2 regions of the Cupriavidus sp. MEYA8 genome follow, and region 1 is predicted to be linked to the other one. Evidence: riboswitches for the same ligand, from Rfam matches in the RefSeq annotation. Region 1 holds a riboswitch; the other holds the start of a gene.
What was found. A riboswitch is a leader RNA that binds a small molecule or an ion and turns the genes downstream of it on or off. The one in region 1 is predicted to bind glycine.
Positions count from the first base shown of each region.

Region 2: another riboswitch for glycine. It lies ahead of AC5WJ1_RS20675 (D-amino acid dehydrogenase); the one in region 1 lies ahead of gcvT (glycine cleavage system aminomethyltransferase GcvT).

Region 1 covers NZ_CM181221.1:3,497,877-3,508,463, forward strand. The annotation lists gene AC5WJ1_RS16435 (ABC transporter substrate-binding protein) at 1-737, shown strand, start outside; gene AC5WJ1_RS16440 (hypothetical protein) at 723-893, opposite strand; gene AC5WJ1_RS16445 (UvrD-helicase domain-containing protein) at 1,106-3,202, opposite strand; gene AC5WJ1_RS16450 (YMGG-like glycine zipper-containing protein) at 3,468-3,698, shown strand; glycine riboswitch at 3,768-3,854, shown strand; glycine riboswitch at 3,876-4,000, shown strand; gene gcvT (glycine cleavage system aminomethyltransferase GcvT) at 4,095-5,222, shown strand; gene gcvH (glycine cleavage system protein GcvH) at 5,322-5,702, shown strand; gene gcvP (aminomethyl-transferring glycine dehydrogenase) at 5,802-8,732, shown strand; gene AC5WJ1_RS16470 (L-serine ammonia-lyase) at 8,883-10,259, shown strand; gene AC5WJ1_RS16475 (MBL fold metallo-hydrolase) at 10,381-10,587, shown strand, end outside.
Region 2 covers NZ_CM181222.1:787,044-797,630, forward strand. The annotation lists gene AC5WJ1_RS20665 (sialidase family protein) at 1-1,214, opposite strand, end outside; gene AC5WJ1_RS20670 (TonB-dependent receptor) at 1,220-3,505, opposite strand; glycine riboswitch at 3,760-3,861, shown strand; glycine riboswitch at 3,862-3,992, shown strand; gene AC5WJ1_RS20675 (D-amino acid dehydrogenase) at 4,047-5,312, shown strand; gene AC5WJ1_RS20680 (Zn-ribbon domain-containing OB-fold protein) at 5,446-5,844, opposite strand; gene AC5WJ1_RS20685 (thiolase family protein) at 5,869-7,035, opposite strand; gene AC5WJ1_RS20690 (MaoC family dehydratase) at 7,074-7,532, opposite strand; gene AC5WJ1_RS20695 (LysR family transcriptional regulator) at 7,815-8,738, shown strand; gene AC5WJ1_RS20700 (Lrp/AsnC family transcriptional regulator) at 8,750-9,268, opposite strand; gene mdeB (alpha-ketoglutarate dehydrogenase) at 9,440-10,587, shown strand, end outside.

The DNA.
Region 1 (10,587 bases):
CGGCCGAGCTGGTCCGGCGCGGCGTGCAGATTGTGGCGCCGCTGTCGGGCCTGGCATTGGCAGCGGACAACGTCTGGTTCACCCGCGCCGACTACCAGGCCGAACTCGACGCGGCAGTGCGGCAGTTGCGCAGCTATGGCCTGAGCGCGATCGCGCTGGCGGTGGCGCCGGACTTCGCCACGCCATCGCTGGCCCGGCTGGAGGCGCAGACCGGCACGCGCGCGGTGCCGCTCGATCCCAAAGCCGACCCGGGTGCCGACGCTGCGGCACGCCGCATTGCAGCCGCCCGCCCCGGCGCCGTGATCGTCGCGGGCGATACGCTGGCCTATGCCGGACTGGGCCGCGCACTGGCGGCGCAGGGCTGGTATGGCTTCCTGGTCGGCCTGTCGTCGGTCAGTGCCACGGCCGCGCGCGAGATCCTGGGTACCGGCTACGCCGGCGGCATGGTGCTGACCCAGGTCGCGCCCGGCCCGCAGCAGGCCACGCTGCGCGTGGTCAGGGAACACGTAGCGCGCATGAAGCAATACCTGGATGAGCCGCCGTCCTCGGCGACGCTGGCCGGCTATATCGGCGCCGCATGGCTGGCACGGGCGCTGGCCGGCGTGCGCGCCGGCGGTGCCGCCGAGCTGCGCCGCGCACTGCAAGGCCGTGTCGACGTGGGGGACTTTACCCTCGACTTCAGCCACGGCCAGCGCGGCTCGCAGTACGTCACGCTGGCGGTGTCAGGCGCGCGGTAGCGACAGGCGCGCGCGCCGCGCATTCTCGACCAGGTTGACCACCGCGCGCCGCAGCTCCGACGGCCACGCCAGCAGCGGCTGCGCCTGGCCGCTGAGCGCGACCTCGTGGCCGCTGTCGGCGGCGTCGTCGACCACCGCCTGCAGCAGGGCGAGCACGTCCAAAATTGCCCCCGCACGCTGGCGCGGCGGGGGCCAATTACAGGGAAAAGCCAGACTTGATGTCTGGCGCGGCAAGACCCGGGCAGCCCCTGCCGCCGCAAGCCGCACACCGTGAAAAGCGCAGAGCGGCACAACCGTCATGCTAAGGACAGCGGCGCGCGCGGTCTTGTCGGCCTGGTAGGGTTTTGTATCGGGCTTCGTACCTAAGATCAGCCGGCCGCCGTCTTGCCTGGGCCGCCGAGCAGCGCCTTGAGCGCGCCGAGCCGGTCCTTGGGGCTCATCGCCGGAGTTTCGTCCTTGGGTGCCGGCGCTTCTTCCAGCTTCATCTCGCCGATAAAGCGCGACGGCTGGCAAGAGTACGTCTCGCGCGCGCGCTTGCGCTTCTTGCACCAGCTGATCTGCAGGCTGCGCTGCGCGCGCGTGATGCCGACGTACATCAGCCGGCGCTCTTCCTCGATCTTCTCGTCGGTCATGTCGTCGTCTTCGCGGCAGTGGGGCAGGATGCCCTCTTCCACGCCGACCAGGAACACGTGCGGATATTCCAGCCCCTTGGACGCGTGCAGCGTGGACAGCCGCACGGCGTCGGGATCTTCCTCGCGCCCTTCGAGCATGCTCATCAGCGCCACGGTCTGCGTCAGCTCAAGCAGGTTCTTGCCTTCGCTGCCGAAGCCGTCGGCGTTGTCATAGCCGGTGGCTTCCTCGCCCTCGGCCGCTTCCGGCTTGGTGCCCTTGCGCTTGAGCCATTCGAGGAACTCCAGCGTGTTGGTCCAGCGCGACTGCGCCTGGCGCTCGTCGAAGCTGTCGTACAGGTATGCCTCGTAGTGGATGCCGGCCATCAGGTCGTCGAGCACTTCGGTGGCCGGATCTTTGGCCGCGCGGTCGGCCAGCCGCACCATCGATTCGCAGAACACGCGCAGCGGCTCCAGCTGGCGCGGCTGCAGCTTGCCCTCGATGCCGCCCATCATCGCCGCCTCGAACAACGACACCTTGGCCTGCCCGGCAAACGTGCCCAGCACTTCGAGCGTGGTATTGCCGACGCCGCGGCGCGGCGTGGTGATCGCGCGGATAAAGGCGGGATCGTCGTCGGGATTGGCGATCAGGCGCAGGTAGGCGCAGATGTCCTTGATCTCGGCCTTGTCGAAGAAGCTCTGGCCACCCGACAGCACATAGGGAATGCGCTCGCGCCGCAGGATCTGCTCGAACAGCCGCGCCTGGTGGTTGCCGCGGTACAGGATGGCGTAGTCGCGGAACTGCGCGCGGCGCTCGAACTTGTGCGCCGACAGGCGGAACACCACCGACTCCGCCTCGTGCTCCTCGTCGTTCATCGGGTGGATGGCGATGGGATCGCCCATGCCGTGCTCGCTCCACAGCTTCTTGTCGAAGAGCTTGGGATTGTTGGCGATGACCGCGTTGGCCGCTTCCAGGATGCGCACGGTGGAGCGGTAGTTCTGCTCCAGCTTGATCACCTTGAGGTCGGGGAAGTCGGTCTGCAGCCCGCGCAGGTTGTCCAGCGTGGCGCCGCGCCAGCCGTAGATGGCCTGGTCGTCGTCGCCCACCGCGGTAAAGGCCGGCGCGCGCAGGTGCGAGCCCCCCGCCAGCAGCTTGAGCAGCTGGTACTGGCAGGCGTTGGTATCCTGGTACTCGTCGACCAGGAAGTAGCGCAGCCGGTTCTGCCACTTCAGCTGCACCGCTTCGTTGCGCGCGAACAGTTCCGCGGGCAAGCGGATCAGGTCGTCGAAATCCACCGCCTGGTACGCGTTCAGCGTGGCGACGTAGTTGCGGTAGACCAGCGCGGCCTGGTGCTCGTCGGCATTGGCCGCCTGCGCGATCGCGACCTCGGGGTCGACCATGCCGTTCTTCCACAGCGAGATCGTGCTCTGCACGCCGCGGATCAGCTTCTTGTCGGTGGTGCCGAGCTGCTCCTGGATCAGGCCGAAGCAGTCGTCCGAATCCATGATCGAGAACTGCGGCTTCAGGCCGACGTGTTCCGCCTCCATGCGCAGAATCTGCACGCCCAGCGAGTGGAAGGTACAGACTGTGAGCTGCTTGAGCGGGATGCGCTTGCCCTCGCGCGTGGTCTTGCCTTCCATCAGCTTGCCGATGCGTTCCTGCATCTCCTTGGCAGCCTTGTTGGTGAAGGTGACGGCGGCGATATGGCGCGGCTCGAAGCCCTTGTCTTCGATCAGGTGCGCGATCTTCTGCGTGATCACGCGGGTCTTGCCCGAGCCCGCCCCGGCAAGGACGAGGCAGGGTCCGTCCAGATAGCGGACGGCTTCAGATTGGGCGGCGTTGAGGCCGTGGCTCATGCGCGGGAATGCTTGCGTGGGGTGGTCGGGACGGCGTCGCGCCCTGTACACCACATGGGGCGGCGCCGGACGCAAAGCTAATCATGTTAACACGCTGGGCCGGCCCTGATCAGTCAGCGGGAACCGCTTTTTCCGGGGGCGGGGACGTTACCGAAGTAACACTTGGTAAGTCCCAAAACCGGGCGTCCGGGCCCTCCTCTAACCAGTATGGCGGGATGGCAGACCTGCGTCCCGAACGTACTCAAAGTTACTTTCGGAGCCCATCATGAAAATGCTACGAGCCTTTTCCAAAGCGACGATGGCCGGCATAGCCGTTGCGGCCCTGGCCACCGGCTGTGCCGACATGACACCGAAGCAGCGCAACACGGTCATTGGTGCCGGCGTGGGCGCGGCCGGCGGTGCTGCGTTGACGCACGGTAGTGCCGCAGGCACGCTGGGCGGTGCCGCCCTGGGCGGCGTGGTCGGTAACGTAATGACCGACGACCATCGCCGTTGATAGGGCGAATGGCTGCTGGCGGGGGGCGCCCGCCGCGTTGACAAAGGCAGGGCCCTCCCGTACATTGCGCGCATCCGACCGGGAGAGCGCGCATATCTGCGCCGCCGAAGGGGTATCACCCGAAAACTCTCAGGCACCACGGACCGCTCGGATCGGCATGCAACATGCACACGATGCATGCCGCACTCTGGAGAGCGGCACCCGCCATTCATGGCGAGCGTGCCCACCGAAGGGGCGCGCGAGGACGGGATTCAACGAATCCGCCTCGTAATCTCTCAGGTATCGAGGACAGAGGGGTCATCCGCCGCAGCGGATTGCTTGGCCATTGGCATAGCGATCGTTGCGGCGGATGGCCCTTTTTTGTTTTCGCGACCCGACATTGCCCCCGAGGATTCCATGACGCTCCAGGCCACGCCCCTCAACGCCATCCACCGCGCCCTCGGCGCCCGCATGGTCGACTTCGGCGGCTGGGACATGCCGGTCAACTACGGCTCCCAGATCGAAGAACACAACGCCGTGCGCACCGACGCCGGCATGTTCGACGTCTCGCACATGTGCGTGGTCGACCTCAGCGGCCCCAATACCCGCGCCTTCCTGCGCGGCCTGCTGGCCAACAACGTCGACAAGCTGCAGACGCCGGGCAAGGCGCTGTACTCGTGCATGCTCGACGAAAAAGGCGGCGTGATCGACGACCTGATCGTCTATTTCTTTGCCGAGGACCGTTTCCGCCTGGTGGTCAACGCCAGCACCGCGGTCGGCGATATCGACTGGATCCGTGCGCGCAACGACGCCACCGGCAGCGGCGTGACCATCACCCCGCGCCGTGAAGATGTTGCGCCCGCGGGCGCGCAGCCGCTGGCGATCGTCGCGGTGCAGGGCCCTAACGCCCGCGCCAAGGTGTGGAGTACCTTCCCGTCGACCCAGCCTTCCGATGCGCTCAAGCCGTTCAACGCTGTCGTGGTGCAGGACCCCGCACTTGGCGAAGTCATGGTCGCGCGCACCGGCTACACCGGCGAAGACGGCTTCGAGCTGGTGGTGCCGGCGGCCAGCGTCGCCGGCCTGTGGGAAAAACTGAATGCCGCGGGCGTGCGCCCGGCCGGCCTGGGCGCGCGCGACACGCTGCGCCTGGAAGCCGGCATGAACCTGTATGGCCAGGACATGGATATCAGCACCTCGCCGCTGGACGCGGGCCTGGCCTGGACCGTCGACCTGCAGAGCGAGCGCGACTTCACCGGCAAGGCGGCACTGGCCGCGGCCGGCTCGCGCCAGCAATTCCTCGGCCTGATCCTGCGCGACAAAGGTGGCGTGCTGCGCGCCCACCAGAAGGTCATCACCGCCGCCGGTGACGGCGAAATCACCAGCGGCACCTTCAGCCCCTCGCTGTCGCAATCGATCGCGTTCGCGCGCCTGCCGCAGGGCGTGAACGTCGGCGACACCGTGCAGGTGGAGATCCGCGACCGCAAACTCAACGCGACTGTGGTTAAACTGCCGTTTGTGCGTAATGGCAAGGCACTCGTGAGCTAAGGGAAACATCCGCTCACCCAACGGTCGCCCTCGCCTGCCGGCAGCGTTGCCGGGCAGGCATCACCCAACAAGAAACAGATCTGAATCCGGAGAACCTTCATGAATTTCCCCGCCGACCTCAAATACACCGAGTCGCATGAGTGGGTGCGCGTCGAAGCCGACGGCACGCTCACCATTGGCATCACCGACCACGCACAGGATGCGCTGGGCGACATCGTCTTCCTGGAACTGCCCGAAGTGGGCAAGTCGGTCGGTGCCGGCGACGCGCTGGCAGTGGTGGAATCGGTGAAGGCCGCTTCCGATATCTACGCCCCGGTGGCCGGCGAAGTGATCGCCGTCAACGAAGCCGCCACGGCCGAGCCGGAAAGCGTCAATGCCAATGCCTTCGACGCCTGGCTGTTCAAGCTCAAGCCGGCCAACAGCGACGACGTCAACGGCCTGATGTCGGCCGACGCGTACAAGGCCAGCGTCGGCGCCTGATCGCCCCGCCGGTCCCGCACCCGGGATCGGCACACAGCATTTGCAGCGCCGCGGCACGGCTGACCACCTGCCGCAGCGCTCCCCACGAGGTTCTTGCCAATGAACGCCCCGCTTCCCATGACCGCCGCCCAAGGTAACCGGCCCACGCTGGCCGAACTGGAGGCGCGCGACGCCTTCGCCGCCCGCCACATCGGCCCCGATACCCCCGAACAGCAGCACATGCTGAAGGTGCTCGGCTACGACAGCCGCGCCGCGCTGATCGATGCCGTGATCCCCGCCGCCATCCGCCGCCGCGACGGCATGCCGATGGGCGAGTTCACCGAGCCGCTGAGCGAGGAAGCCGCACTGGCCAAGCTGCGCGGCCTGGCGCGCAAGAACCGCGTGCTGAAGAGCTTTATCGGCCAGGGCTACTACAACACCGTCACGCCCGCGGTCGTGCTGCGCAATATCTTCGAGAACCCGGCCTGGTACACCGCCTACACGCCCTACCAGCCGGAAATCTCGCAAGGCCGCCTGGAAGCGATGCTGAACTTCCAGCAGATGGTCACCGACCTGACCGGGCTGGATATCGCCAACGCGTCGATGCTCGATGAAGGCACCGCTGCCGCCGAAGCGATGACGCTGCTGCAGCGCGTGAACAAGCACGACTCCAGTATCTTCTTCGTCGCCGACGACGTGCTGCCGCAGACGCTGGAAGTGGTGCGAACGCGCGCGCTGCCGCTGGATATTGAAGTGAAGGTCGGCCCCGCCGCCGACGCCGCTGCTGCGGGCGCCTTCGGCGTGCTGCTGCAGTACCCGGGCGTGAACGGCGACATCAATGACTACCGCGCCATCGCCGACGCGGTGCACGCCGCCGGGGGCCTGGTGGTGGCTGCCGCCGACCTGCTGGCGCTGACGCTGATCGCCGCGCCGGGCGAATGGGGTGCCGACGTGGCCGTGGGCAACTCGCAGCGCTTCGGCGTGCCGCTGGGCTTTGGCGGCCCGCACGCCGGCTACATGGCGGTGAAGGATGCGTTCAAGCGCTCGATGCCGGGCCGTCTGGTCGGCGTGACCGTCGACGCGCAGGGCAACAAGGCGTATCGCCTGGCGCTGCAGACGCGCGAACAGCATATCCGCCGCGAAAAGGCGACCTCCAACATCTGTACCGCGCAGGTGCTGCTGGCGGTGATGGCGTCGATGTACGCCGTATACCACGGCCCGCAGGGCCTGAAGCGCATCGCGCAGCGCGTGCATCGCCTGGCCGCGACGCTGGCCGCCGGCCTGGAGCAGCTTGGCTTCGTCCGCACCAACGCCACCTTCTTCGACACGCTGACGCTGGAGACCGGCTTCAACACCGAAGCCATCCATGCCGCCGCCACCGCGCGCGGCATCAACCTGCGCCATGCCGGCGCCACGCGCGTCGGCATCTCGCTGGACGAGACCGCCACCCGCGACGACGTGGTTGCGCTGTGGGAAATCTTCACGCAAGGCAAGCCGCTGCCGGCGGGCCTCGATTTCGACAAGCTCGAAGCCGCCATCAATGACGCCTTCCCGGCCGAACTGGCGCGCGCCAGCGAGTACCTGACCCATCCGGTGTTCAATACGCACCACGCCGAGCACGAGATGCTGCGCTACCTGCGCATGCTGGCCGACAAGGACCTGGCGCTGGACCGCACCATGATCCCGCTGGGCTCGTGCACGATGAAGCTGAACGCCACCAGCGAGATGATCCCGGTGACCTGGCCCGAGTTCAGCCAGATCCACCCGTTCGCGCCGCTGGACCAGACCGTGGGCTACCGCGAGATGATCGACCAGCTCGAGGCCATGCTGTGCGCCGCCACCGGCTACGCCGCGGTCAGCCTGCAGCCCAACGCCGGCTCGCAAGGCGAGTACGCGGGCCTGCTGATCATCCATGCGTATCACGCCAGCCGCGGCGAAAGCCATCGCGACATCTGCCTGATCCCGTCGTCGGCGCACGGCACCAACCCGGCGTCGGCGCAGATGGCCGGCATGAAGGTGGTGGTGGTGGCCTGCGACGAGAATGGCAACGTCGACCTGGAAGACCTGGCGAAGAAGGCCGAGCAGCACAGCAAGAACCTGGCTGCGATCATGATCACCTACCCGTCCACGCACGGCGTGTTTGAGCAGGGCGTGCAGCAGATCTGCGAGATCGTGCACAAGCACGGCGGCCAGGTCTATGTCGACGGCGCCAACATGAACGCGATGGTTGGCACCGCCGCGCCGGGCCAGTTTGGCGGCGACGTGTCGCACCTGAACCTGCACAAGACCTTCTGCATCCCGCATGGCGGCGGCGGCCCGGGCGTTGGCCCCGTTGCGGTCGGCGCGCACCTGGCGGATTTCCTGCCCAACCAGGACAGCGTCGGCTACCGCCGCGACGACCGCGGCATCGGTGGCGTGTCGGCGGCACCGTTCGGCTCGGCCAGCATCCTGCCGATCTCGTGGATGTATATCGCGATGATGGGCTCGGCCGGCCTGACCGCCGCCACCGAGAACGCCATCCTGGCGGCCAACTACGTGGCCAAGCGCCTGGCGCCGTACTACCCGGTGCTGTACACCGGCCAGCACGACCTGGTCGCGCACGAGTGCATCCTGGACGTGCGCCCGCTGCAGAAGGAGACCGGCATCAGCAACGAAGACGTGGCCAAGCGCCTGATGGACTACGGCTTCCACGCGCCGACCATGAGCTTCCCGGTGCCGGGCACGCTGATGATCGAGCCGACCGAGTCCGAAGCACTGCATGAGCTGGACCGCTTCATCGACGCGATGATCGCGATCCGCCAGGAAATCGGCCGCGTCGCCGACGGTACTTTCGATCGCGAGGACAACCCGCTCAAGCACGCGCCGCACACCGCCGCGGTGGTGACCGCGAACGAGTGGACCCACAAGTACACGCGCGAGGAAGCCGCCTATCCGGTGGCGTCGCTGCGCACGCAGAAGTACTGGCCGCCGGTCGGCCGTGCCGACAACGTGTATGGCGACCGCAACCTGTTCTGCAGCTGCGTGCCGGTCAGCGACTACGTGGTCGACTGACGCACCCCCGGGCCGTGCCATCGCATCTGCGGTGGCTCGGCCGCCGCACTATTCTCAAGATGGCGGGCCCGCCGGCGGCGGTGTCCGTTGCCGTACTTCGACCGCCTAAAAAGAGCCTCTGCAAGGCCACCCCATTGCTGGAGACATTCCGTGGCAGTCAGCGTCTTCGATCTGTTCAAGGTGGGCATCGGCCCGTCGAGCTCGCATACCGTGGGCCCGATGCGCGCGGCCCTGATGTTCGCGCAGGGGCTGGAGCGCGACGGCCTGCTGCCGCAGGTGGCCAGCGTGCGGGTCGAGCTGTACGGCTCGCTCGGCGCCACCGGCAAGGGGCACGGCACCGACAAGGGCGTGATCCTCGGCCTGATGGGCGAGTCTCCCGACACCATCGATCCCGATTCCATCGACAGGCGCCTCGCCGCGTTGCGCAAGTCGCGCGAGCTGTCGCTGCTGGGACGCCATATCGTGCCCTTCGTCGAGAAGGATCACATCGCGTTCTACCGCCGCGAGGCCCTGGCCGAGCATCCCAATGGCATGAAGTTCCATGCCTTCGACAGCAGCGGCGCGAGCCTGCGCGAAGCGCGCTACCTGTCGGTGGGCGGCGGCTTCGTGGTCACGGCCGGTGCGCCCAACACCCAGGTGCTCAACGCCGCGCAGCAGCTGCCGCACCCGTTTCGCAGCGGCAAGGACATGCTGCAGATGGCGCAGGACAGCGGTAAGAGCATTGCGCGGCTGATGCTGGAGAACGAACTGACGTGGCGCAGCGAGCAAGAGGTCATCGACGGCCTGCTGCATATCTGGGACGTAATGCAGGCCTGCGTCGCGCGCGGCTGCCGCACCGATGGCGAACTGCCGGGGCCGTTCAAGGTCAAGCGGCGCGCGCCCGAGTTGTTCCGCAGCCTGACCGAGCGTGCCGAGCGCACGCTGTCGGATCCGCTCTCGGTGATGGACTGGGTCAACCTGTACGCCATCGCCGTCAATGAAGAGAACGCGGCGGGCGGCCGCGTGGTGACCGCGCCGACCAACGGTGCGGCCGGCATCATCCCCGCCGTGCTGCATTACTACGACCGCTTCGTGCCGGGCGCGAACCGGCAGGGTGTAGTCGACTTCCTGCTGACAGCGGGCGCGATCGGGCTGCTGTACAAGCTCAACGCGTCGATCTCCGGGGCCGAGGTCGGCTGCCAGGGCGAGGTCGGCGTGGCCTGCTCGATGGCCGCCGGCGCGCTTGCCGCGGTACTCGGCGGCAGCCCGGCGCAGGTGGAGAACGCGGCCGAGATCGGCATGGAGCACAACCTCGGCCTGACCTGCGACCCGGTCGGCGGGCTGGTGCAGATTCCGTGCATCGAGCGCAATGCGATGGCGTCGGTCAAGGCGGTCAACGCGGCGCGCATGGCGCTGCGCGGCGACGGCACGCACTACGTATCGCTCGATTCGGTGATCAAGACCATGCGCGAGACGGGCGCCGACATGAAGACGAAGTACAAGGAAACCGCGCGCGGCGGGCTGGCGGTGAATATCGTCGAGTGCTAAACGCGCGGCGGTTTTCTCCCCTATCACGCGCGCGGGAGAAGGGAGAAAACCGTCGTACATCGTGCATGGTTTGCGGCGTATCATTGCGGCGTTCCCCGACTGCAGAACAAGAGGGCCCGCCATGCAGACCTTCCACCAGCTCTTTGACGATGCCTCGTCAACCTTCACGTACCTGCTGATCGATGCGGAAACGAAGGAGGCGCTGCTGATCGACCCGGTCGACCACCAGCTCGAACGCGACCTGGCTCTGGTCAAGGATACCGGCGCACACCTGGCCTGGATCATCGAGACTCACGCCCACGCCGACCACATCACCTCGGCCGGCCAC
Region 2 (10,587 bases), on a different replicon from region 1:
CCTTCGGCCTCGGTGCGCCACAGCACGTAGGCGCGGCCGCCGTGCTGCAGCAGGTGCGGCTGGTCCGAATCGCGCGCGGTGCCGGCAACCTGGCGCGTCTGCCAGGTCTTGCCGCCGTCCTGCGACAGCATCGCCGAGAGCCGGGTCTGCTGGCCGTCGAACGATTTCCACGCCACCACGATGCGATGGTCGTCGAGCGCGACGATATCGGCATGCTGCGCGCGCGGGTCGTCCAGCGGACGCTGCGCCTGCAGCTTGCCGTCCCGGAAGCGGCCGACCGATACCGTCGGCTTGCCTGCCTTCACGTTGAACCAGACCATGTGCAGCATGCCGTCCGGCGCCACCGCGGCGCCCGGGCCGTGGTGCGGGCAGGCGTCGATGCGCCAGTCGTCGAAGGTCGCGCGCTGCATCGGCGCGGGCGTGCCGTCGGCGCCGAGCAGTGCCACCGCGTGGTCGCGCGCGTTGGGCGGGAACACGTGGCGCCACAGCGCCAGCATCTTGCCGTCCGGCGTCGGCGCGAGCGCGATGCGGCAGCATTCGCAGGACTGGTCGGCGATCTTGTAATCGCCCTGGAAGCTCTTGCCGTGGTCGGCCGATACCGCGTAGTAGATCGCAGCGCCGGCATAGGGCTGCCTGCGCGCTTCGGCGGCGACCACGTCGCGCTTGTCGATCCAGCTGACGAAGACGCGGCCGGCCGGGTCCACCGCGATCGCGTCGAAGCGGTGCGCGATCTGGTCGCGGTTGGCATGCACGGTCACCGGCGCGGCAAAGGTCTTGCCGCCGTCGGCGGAGCGCGCGAAGCGGATAAAGCCGGTATAGGGCTTGGGCAGCGGCTGGGTCCAGGTGACGTAGATCTCGCCGTCGCGGCCGGTGGCAACCTTGGGCCGGCTGTCGTGGTCAGCAGCCACGGCTTCGGGCACGCGGTTGACGTGCTGCACCGGCCCGAAGCTGCGACCCTGGTCGGCCGACGCGCGCACGGCCACGTGCTGGCCGTCCTTGTAGGCGATCCACAAGCGGCCGTCGCGATCGAAGGCGGCGCCGGTGCCGAGTTCGCTCATCGCCTTCGGCGCCGCGCTTTGCGCACCGTGGCCGGCATGGTTGCCATGGGACTGCGCCATCGCGGCGAACGCCGTGCAGGCGATCACGCCGGCGGCAAGGAAGCGGAAGCTGCGGGGCAAGCGCTGCAGGGGAATGGTCAGGATCGGACTGGTCACTGCACTCAGAAGGAAAGCTTGGCCTCGGCGTAGAACGTCCGGCCCGGGTACGGGTGGTAGACGAAGTAACGCTGGTCGGTCAGGTTGTCGATGCCAAGCCCGAGCCGCACGTTCCTGGCGGGCTTGTAGGTCACCTTGACGTCGAAGGTCAGGAAACTGCTGGTGCCGCCGAAGGTGTCGGGATTGACGTCGCTGTTATCGAGCGTATTGTACTGCCGCCCCGAATAGGTCATCGCCAGCGTGCCGGCCCATGCCGGCGTAAAGCGGTAGGTGCCGACCAGGTTCGCGCGCCACTGCGGGATGCGATAGAAATACTTGCCCACCGATGCCGGGTTATTGGCATTCTCCAGCGTCTTGGAATGGTTGTACGCGCCGCTGGCCGACAGGTCGAAGCCGCTGGTCAGCACGTCGCGCCCGTCGTAGGCAAGCTCGATGCCACGCGTACGCACGCGGTCCACGTTCTGGAAACTGGTGACGGTGGGGAACACCGTGGTATTGGTCTGGCTGACCAGCGCATCGCGGATGTCGTCTTCATACACCGACACGCGGAAGTACGAACGGTCGACCGTGCGTTCGAAGGTCAGGTCCTTCGAGAACGAGCGCTCCGGCTTCAGGTTGGGATCGTTGTTGATCAGCGAGGTGCCGGTGATGCGGCCCTGGAACAGCTCGGCGACGGTCGGGTAGCGCCAGGCCTGGCCGAGCGACAGCCGGCCCAGCCAGTCCTGACCGATGGCCTTTTCCAGCGCCAGCTTGGGCGACCAGTTGGACTCGCTGCGCACCGGGTAGGCGACATCTACGCCCGGCTGGCTGCGGCTGCCGTCATAGGCGCGCCAGTGCTCCCAGCGCACGCCCGGGATCAGCTTCCAGTCCTCGGCGAAGTACCACGCGTCCTGCGCGTACAGCGCCTGCGTCTCGGTCTTGCCGGCAAAGGCGTTGTTGAACGCGGAGATGGTGGCGGCCTGCCAGTCCGAGGTGTTGTAGGTGGTGTTGCTGAGCCTGTAGTTGTCGTAGTGGTAGCCGAGGGTGACCCAGTGGCCGCCCTTGAGCTGCTGCGGGCGGTAGTCGGCCTTCAGGTCGAGCGTGCGCCAGCCGGTGCCGTCGCCATAGGTCACCGTGCCCGGGCCATTGCCCGCGGTGCTGGCGGTGCGGCTGATGTCCTTGGTGACATCGAACAGCGATGCCACGCCGGAGAAATTCCACCCGGTCTCGTTGCGCGTGCGCAGCGACAGGCCGTAGAGCCAGCGCGCGTCCTCGCCATTGCCCGGCGCAAACGCGTTGGCGGGGATCACGTAGCGGAGGCCGCCGATATTGACCGGGCCGCTCGACACCACGTTGCCGTCGGCATCGCGCAGGTAGCTGCCGGTGGCGCTGGAGCGGTCCTGCTGCCAGTAGGCGGCGGTGAACTGCGCCTGCAGGGTATTGGTGATGTCGTAGCCGAGCTTGAGCTTGAGCTGGTCCTGCACGGTGTGCGTGACGCCCTCGCTGTTGACGCCCATCACGGTGCGGTCGGCGCCGGTCTGGTCCTGGTCGAAGTAGGCGCCGGTCACGGGCTTGTCGGCCGAAGTCGCCCGCACGCTGGAGCGCGCCGCGGTGTAGAAGCTCAGCGGCTGGCTCTTGCTGTCCTGCCGGTCGACGCTGACCAGCCACGAGAACGGCCCGGCGCGGTCGCCCACGTAGGCGTTGGCGTGCACGCCGTTGAAACTGTCGTGCGTGCCGTACAGGTTGAAGCGCTGCGTGAATAGCTGCACGCTGGCATCGCCCTCGAACTTCTCCGGTGTGCGCGTACTGATCAGCACGGTCGCGCCCAGCGAATTGCCCGGGTACAGCGCCGAATACGGGCCATACAGCACGTCGACGCGCTCGATCTCGGCGGCGTTGACCAGCGACCAGCGCGGCGGGAAAGTGAAATCGGAGCCCAGCAGGTTGGAAAGCAGCAGGCCGTCGGCATAGACCAGCCCGCGCGCCGACTGGCGCGAGCTAGTGCTGCGCACCGAGATGATCGAGTTCATATCGCCGATGAAGCGCTTGCGCACGGCGAGGTTGGGCGCGTACTTGAGCGCGTCTTCGGTGTTGACCACGTTGAAGTCCGCCATGCGTGCGGCGCTGATGCCATAGGCGGGCGATGGCGTATTGGGCGGCGTGGCCGGCGTTTCGCCGCGCCCGGTCTTCGCCGAGACCACGACTTCCTGCAAGGGCTGCGGCGCGCTGACGGGTTCATCCGGCTGCGCGCCGGCGATGCCGGGGCCCATCAGCGCGGCCGAGGCGGCCAGCGCAATCCGATTTCTTCTCACTGGAATACCTTTTCTGTTCTTCTGGCTCGCCCGACCGGTGCGCCGTATCCGGCTCGTGCTACGGCGCACTTCCTCCGCGTAGCGAGTGCTGACATTCTAGGGGGCGGGTCGGCTTGACGCAGTGCGACATAGCGCCGCGCCGGTAAAGAAGCGACTCGACCCATCCATGCGAACACGACTGGCTCTATTCGCGTTTACCCGCATATCCACTTGCGGCCTTTGTCTCTAGATTTGCGCGGATTGGCGTTCGCGCCAACGTGATGCTGGGAGAGACTGATCCGGCGGCAGCCGCCGCGGACAGCGCCGAAGGAGCAACCGCCCCGGAAACTCTCAGGCAAAAGGACCGGTATCACGCGTCACAGCACTCTGAAGAATGCCGCCATCGTCAGCCGGCATACCGAAGGAGCAAGCGGCCCCCGCCACCGGTACCCCCGGGCACCACCGGCGGCTGTCGTGAATCTCTCAGGTCAGGAACAGAGGGGGCGTCCGCCACGCATGTCGCGTGCGGGCTCCCACCCCGACGTTTCTGGACTGCCAGATCATGAAGACAATCGCCGTCATCGGCGGTGGCATCACCGGTGTCACCACGGCCTACGCGCTCGCCCGGCGCGGATTCTCCGTCACCCTGTTCGAGCGCCACCGCTACGCCGCGATGGAAACCTCGTTCGCCAACGGCGGGCAGCTATCCGCCTCCAATGCCGAGGTGTGGACGCACTGGTCCACCATCATCAAGGGCCTGAAGTGGATGCTGCGCAGCGACGCCCCGCTGCTGGTCAACCCGCGCCCGAGCTGGCACAAGCTGAGCTGGTTCGCCGAGTTCATCGCCTCGATCCCGCATTACCGCCGCAACACCATCGAGACCGCGCGCCTGGCCATCGCGGCGCGCGAGCACCTGTTCGCGTGGGCGGCGCAGGAAGGCATCGACTTCGACCACAAGCGCGAAGGCATCCTGCATATCTATCGCGACAAGGCGGGCTTCGAGCACGCGGGCCGCGTCTCGGCGCTGCTGGCGCAGGGCGGGCTGGAGCGCCGCGCGGTGACGCCGGCGGAAATGCGCGCGATCGAGCCGACGCTGGCCGGCACCTACTACGGCGGCTATTTCACCGAAAGCGATTCGACCGGCGACATCCACAAGTTCACCAGCGGCCTGGCCGCCGCCATCGAGCGCATGGGCGTGCACTGCCGCTACGGCGAGGACGTGCGCAAGGTCACCACCGATGGCCGCAGCGCCAGCGTGACCGTGCAGGAAGGCGCGGACAGCGCCACCTCGACCTTCGACGGCGCGGTGATCTGCGCCGGCACCGCCAGCCGCGCGCTGGCCGCCGGGCTGGGCGACCGCGTCAACATCTATCCGGTCAAGGGCTATTCCATCACCGTCAACCTGAACGACGCGGGCAGCCGCACCGCGGCGCCGACCGTCAGCCTGCTCGACGATGAAACCAAGCTGGTCACCAGCCGCCTGGGCGACGACCGCTTCCGCGTGGCCGGCACCGCGGAGTTCAACGGCTTCAACCGCGACATCCGCGCCGACCGCATCCGGCCGCTGGTGGAATGGGTGCAGCAGTGCTTCCCCGGCGTCAGCACGCGCAGCGTGGTGCCGTGGGCGGGGCTGCGGCCGATGCTGCCGGATATGCTGCCGCGTGTTGGGCGGGGGCGGGCCCGGTGCGTGTTCTACAACACCGGGCATGGGCACCTTGGCTGGACGCTGTCGGCGGTGACGGCGGATATGGTGGCGGGGGTGGTGGCGCAGGCGCTGGTTGAGCCGAAAGTCTCGGGCGTGGGCTCGCTGGGACTTGCCAAGGCTTGAGATTGCCAGTTGAGCGCCTCGCTATTGCCAGCGCTGGCCCTCTCCCCCAGCCCCTCTCCCGCTCGCGGGAGAGGTACGGGGGAGAGGGCGGGAGCCTCCACGGAGTGAAGCGCCATCGCCCGCCGTGAACCGCTCAGGCCGGCGCAAACACCGGCACCGGCGCCCCATCCACGCTGGGCGCGAACCTGACCTTCACCTTCTGCCCGATGCGCACCTCATCGAGATCGCAATCGACGATATGGGTCATCATGGTCACGCCCTCGTCCAGCGTCACATAGGCAATGCAATACGCCTGCGGGCCAGCCTTGCGCGTGACGCTGTACGAGTAGATGGTGCCGCGGCCGCTGGCGGTCTTCCAGACCGTATCGCCCATGCAGAACGGGCACAGCGTGCGCGGATACCAGTGCGTCTTGCCGCATGACTGGCAGTGCTTGACCAGCAGCCGGCCTTCGCGCGCGGCCTGCCAGAATTCGATGTTGTCGGGCTGTTCGTCCGGGGCCTTGTAGGCCATGGGAGTGTGCGGGGTCGTCATGTCAGTTGCTCCGGCGATCGTTCATTATTCGCGCTCGAGGATCAGGGTGGCGCTGCCGTGGCGCGAGCCCAGGTAGCCGCCGGTGCCTTGCGCCAGCGCCAGGTCGCAGTTCTTCACCTGCACCGCCGGATGCGCCTCGCCGCGCAGCTGGCGCACGGCCTCGATCACCTTGGTGATGCCGCCGCGGTTGGCCGGGTGGTTGTTGCACAGGCCACCGCCATCGGTATTGAACGGCAGCTTGCCGACGCCCGAGATCAGGTTGCCGTCGGCCACGAACTTGCCGCCTTCGCCCTTCTTGCAGAAGCCCAGGTCTTCCAGCTGCATCAGCACGGTGATGGTGAAGCTGTCGTAGATCGAGGCGTACTTGATGTCGGCCGGGGTCACGCCGGCTTCAGCGAACGCGGCCGCGCCGGAAAACTTCGCGCCCGACCAGCTCAGGTCGACCTCGCCGCCGAGCTGGCCCTTGACGTATTCACCGGCGCCGATGATCTTCACCTTCGGGCGCCTGAGCGTGGCCGCGATCTCGGGCCGCGCCACGATCAGCGCGCCGCCGCCGTCGGACACCACGCAGCAGTCGAGCTTGTGCAGCGGGTCGGCGATCAACGGCGAGTTCAGCACCTCTTCCACCGTGACCACGTTGCGCAGCATCGCGTGCGGGTTGTGCTGCGCGTGGTGCGACGCCGCCACCTTGACCCATGCCAGCTGCTCGGGCGTGGTGCCGTACTCGTACATATGGCGCATCGCCACCATCGCGTACAGGTTGACGGTGACGGGATTGAACGGCGCCTCGAACGGGGCGTCCGGCAGGTTGGCGCCCCAGTTGCGCGCCTGCGTGCCGGTCGAGCCTTCGGAGCGCGGCCGGCCCGCCAGCGTGATCAGCGCCACGTTGCACTTGCCGGCGGCAATGGCCTGCGCGGCGTGCGAGACATGCACCAGGTAGGCGGAGCCGCCGGTGTCGGTGGAGTCCACGTGGCGCACCTTCAGGCCGAGGTAGTCGACCATGTTGGTGGCGCCCAGCCCCGGCGCATCGCCGGCGCAGAAGTAGCCATCCACGTCCGCCAGGGTCAGGCCGGCATCGGCCAGCGCGCCGCGCGCGGATTCCGCGTGCAGCTGCGCCACCGACTTGTCCGGCGCCTTGCGGGTCGGGTGCTCGTAGGCCCCGACGATATATGCCTTGCCTTTGATGCTCATGGGAGTCTCGTCCTGCTTGGGATTGATATTGGGGAACTTCAGAAGCGCATCTGCACCAGCCAGGTCGCCACCATGGCCGGCCGCTCGCTGCCTTCGACCTGCATCTCTACTTTCCAGTGGCAGCGCACTTCACCGGGGCGGACTTCGTCGAGCTGCTGCAGCGTGAACGCGCCGCGCACGCGCGCGCCGGCCGGCACCGGGCCGGTGAAGCGCAGCCGGTCGAAGCCATAGTTCAGCGCCAGCTTGCGGCCCGGAAAGGTAAAGCACTGCCCGAACGCCGCCGACACCATCGACACGATCAGGAAGGCGTGCGCGACCGTGCAGCCGTATGGCGAATCCGCCGCGGCGCGCTCGGGGTCCACGTAGATCCACTGCCGGTCATGCGTCAGCTCGGCGAAGGTATCGATGGCGTCCTGCCCGATGGGGAAATACTCGCTCACGGCGGCGGGCGCGGCGCAAAGCGCGCGCAGGTCGTCGAGCGATGCAATGCTGTGCATGAGGCTCCTGTCGGTCCAGGCCTGGTCAGGCGCGGCGGGCGCGATCGGCGCGAGCGGCCTGCGCCCGGCCGGCTGTCTCCGTTGTGTTCCTTGAGTGTTCCTTGATACGGATCTGTTGCTGCACCGCAGCTTGCAATCGAGTGTAGCGACGCCGCGGAACCGGCGTCCAATATCGTTTGCCGCGCGATCGATAAGCGCTGTTTATCGACCCACCCGGCGCGCGCGGTTGCCCGGGGGGCGCGCGGCGCACTAAGATGTGGCTCCCGCATCCCCGCTGACCCCATGGAACTGCGCCGCATCCGGCACTTCGTCGTGCTGGCCGAGACCCTCAATTTCCGCCGCGCGGCAGAGCGCCTGCATATCGCCCAGCCCGCGCTGACGGTCTCGATCCAGAAGCTCGAGTCCGAGCTCGACGCCACCCTGTTCGTGCGCGAGCCGCGCGGCGTCACGCTGACCGAGACCGGCCGCGCCGCGCTGGCCGAGGCCCGGCGCATCCTGTTCCACGCCGGCCAGTTCAGCGAGCTGGTGCAGTCGGCCAGCAGCGGCATGGCCGGCATCTTGCGGGTGGGCTTTGTCGGCACCACGACCTCGCACCTGCTGCCACGGCTGGTGACGCGCTTCCGCAATGAATACCCCGGCGTCGAACTGGTGCTGCGCGAAGCGACCTCGACCCGCATCATGCAATGGCTGGAAGACGAGGCGCTGGACGTGGGCCTGGTGCGCACGCCGCTGCTGACGCCGGGCAATACCGCGCTGGCGCTGCTGGAGCGCGACCGCTTTGTCGCCGCCCTGCCGCGCAGCCACCCGCTGGCGGGCAAGCCCGCGCTGACGCTGGCCGACCTCGCGCAGGAGCGCTTTGTCATGTACGAGCAGGCCGAAGCGTCGGGCCTGCGCAGCGCCGCGCTGTCGGCGTGCCAGGTGGCCGGCTTCCAGCCGCGCGTCACGCAGGAGGCCACGCAGGTGCAGACCGTGCTGGCGCTGGTGGAGAGCGGGCTGGGCGTGGCCCTGGTGCCGTCGATCATGCAGCGCTTTGCCAACGACCGCATGGTGATCCGCGACCTGGCGGGTTATCCGGACAGTGCCGGTATCGGCCTGGCGCTCACCTGGCTGCCGGCGCACGACACCCCGGTGGTTCGGCATTTCCGCGAGGTGGCGTTGTCGGAATTCGCGGTGGATGGCGGCAACGAGGAGCGTGGCGCGCCGTAGCCCGCAGCAGGCTATTCGCCCTCTTCTTCCGCCAGGCTCAAGGTCAATCCGCCCGCCGGCAGCGGCAGCGCCGTGCGGTACCGCACCTGCTTCAGCGCGAAGCTCGACCGGATATTGGACACGCCAGGGATCTTGGTCAGCTGCTCCAGGATAAAGCGCTCCAGGCTCTGCATGCTGGGCACGACAACGCGCAGCAGGTAGTCCGCATCGCCGGTCATCAGGTAGCACTCCATCACTTCGGGCCGCTTGTCGATTGCCGCCTCGAAGCGGCGCAGCGCGTCTTCCACCTGTTTTTCCAGGCTGACCTGGATAAACACATTGATGCGCAGGCCCAGCGCCTCGGCATTCAGCAATGTGACCTGCTGCTTGATCAATCCCATTTTCTCCAGCGCCTTGACGCGGTTGAAGCAAGGCGTCGGCGACAGGTTCACGGCGCGCGCCAGCTCGGCATTGGTGATGCGGGCGTTCTGCTGCAGCTGGTTGAGGATGGCGATATCGATGCGATCGAGCCTGAGCGAGGTGTCGTTCATGATGTAACAATTCCGGATTTTGGCATCTATTGAGAATTTTTATACTGTGATACCCGCTTCTGGCAAGGAAATTCAGACACATTCTCTGCGGCTCCAGGCGTAATCTTGTTGGCATCGGCGAGCGTGACTGACATGCCGCCACAGACAAGCAACATGGACAGGAGCGGTGCCATGACCAACCTGGCAAACGGTGTGCAATCGATGCTCGCGCTGCCTTCGGCCAACGAGGACAGCGATCCCCAGGAAACGCGCGAATGGCTGGACGCGCTCGAAGGCGTGCTGGCGCATGCCGGCAGCGCGCGCGCCAGCTTCCTGCTGCGGCGCCTGGCGGCGCATGCCGCAGCGCAGGGCCTGCCGCCGCCCGGCGCCGGCCCGAGCGCCTATGTGAATACCATCCCCGTGCAGGCGCAGCCGCCCTACCCTGGCGACCTGGAGATCGAAGCCCGGCTGGGCGCCGCGCTGCGCTGGAATGCGTTGGCCATGGTGGTGCGCGCCAACCGCGCCTATGGCGAACTGGGCGGCCATATCGCCAGCTATGCCTCCGCGGCCGATCTGTTCGAAGTCGGATTCAACCACTTCTTCCGCGGCGACAGCGCCGAACAGGGCGGCGACCTGGTCTACTTCCAGCCGCACTCGGCCCCCGGCGTCTACGCCCGCGCCTACCTGGAGGGTTTCCTCGACGAGACCCACCTGCAGCACTACCGGCGCGAGATCGGCGGGCCGGGCCTGTGCTCCTACCCGCATCCCTGGCTGATGCGGGACTTCTGGCAGTTCCCGACCGGCTCGATGGGCATCGGCCCCATCAATTCGATCTACCAGGCGCGCTTCATGCGCTACCTGCAGAACCGCGGGCTGCAGCCGGCGTCGTCGCGCAAGGTCTGGGGCTTCTTCGGCGATGGCGAGATGGACGAGCCCGAGTCGATCGGCGCATTGTCGCTGGCCGCGCGCGAGCAGCTCGACAACCTGGTCTTCGTCATCAACTGCAACCTGCAGCGGCTCGACGGGCCCGTGCGCGGCAACGGCCGCATCGTCGATGAGCTCGAAGCGCTGTTCGCCGGCGCCGGCTGGAACGTGATCAAGGTGCTGTGGGGCTCGGACTGGGACGAGCTGTTCGCCCGCGACCGCTCCGGCGCGCTGGTGCGGGCCTTCGCGCAGACCGTCGACGGCCAGTTCCAGACCTTCTCCGCCAACGACGGCGCCTACAACCGCGAGCATTTCTTCCAGCAGAACCCCGAGCTCGCCGCACTCGCCGCGCACCTGAGCAACGACGACATCGACCGCCTGCGCCGCGGCGGCCACGACCTGCGCAAGCTGCACGC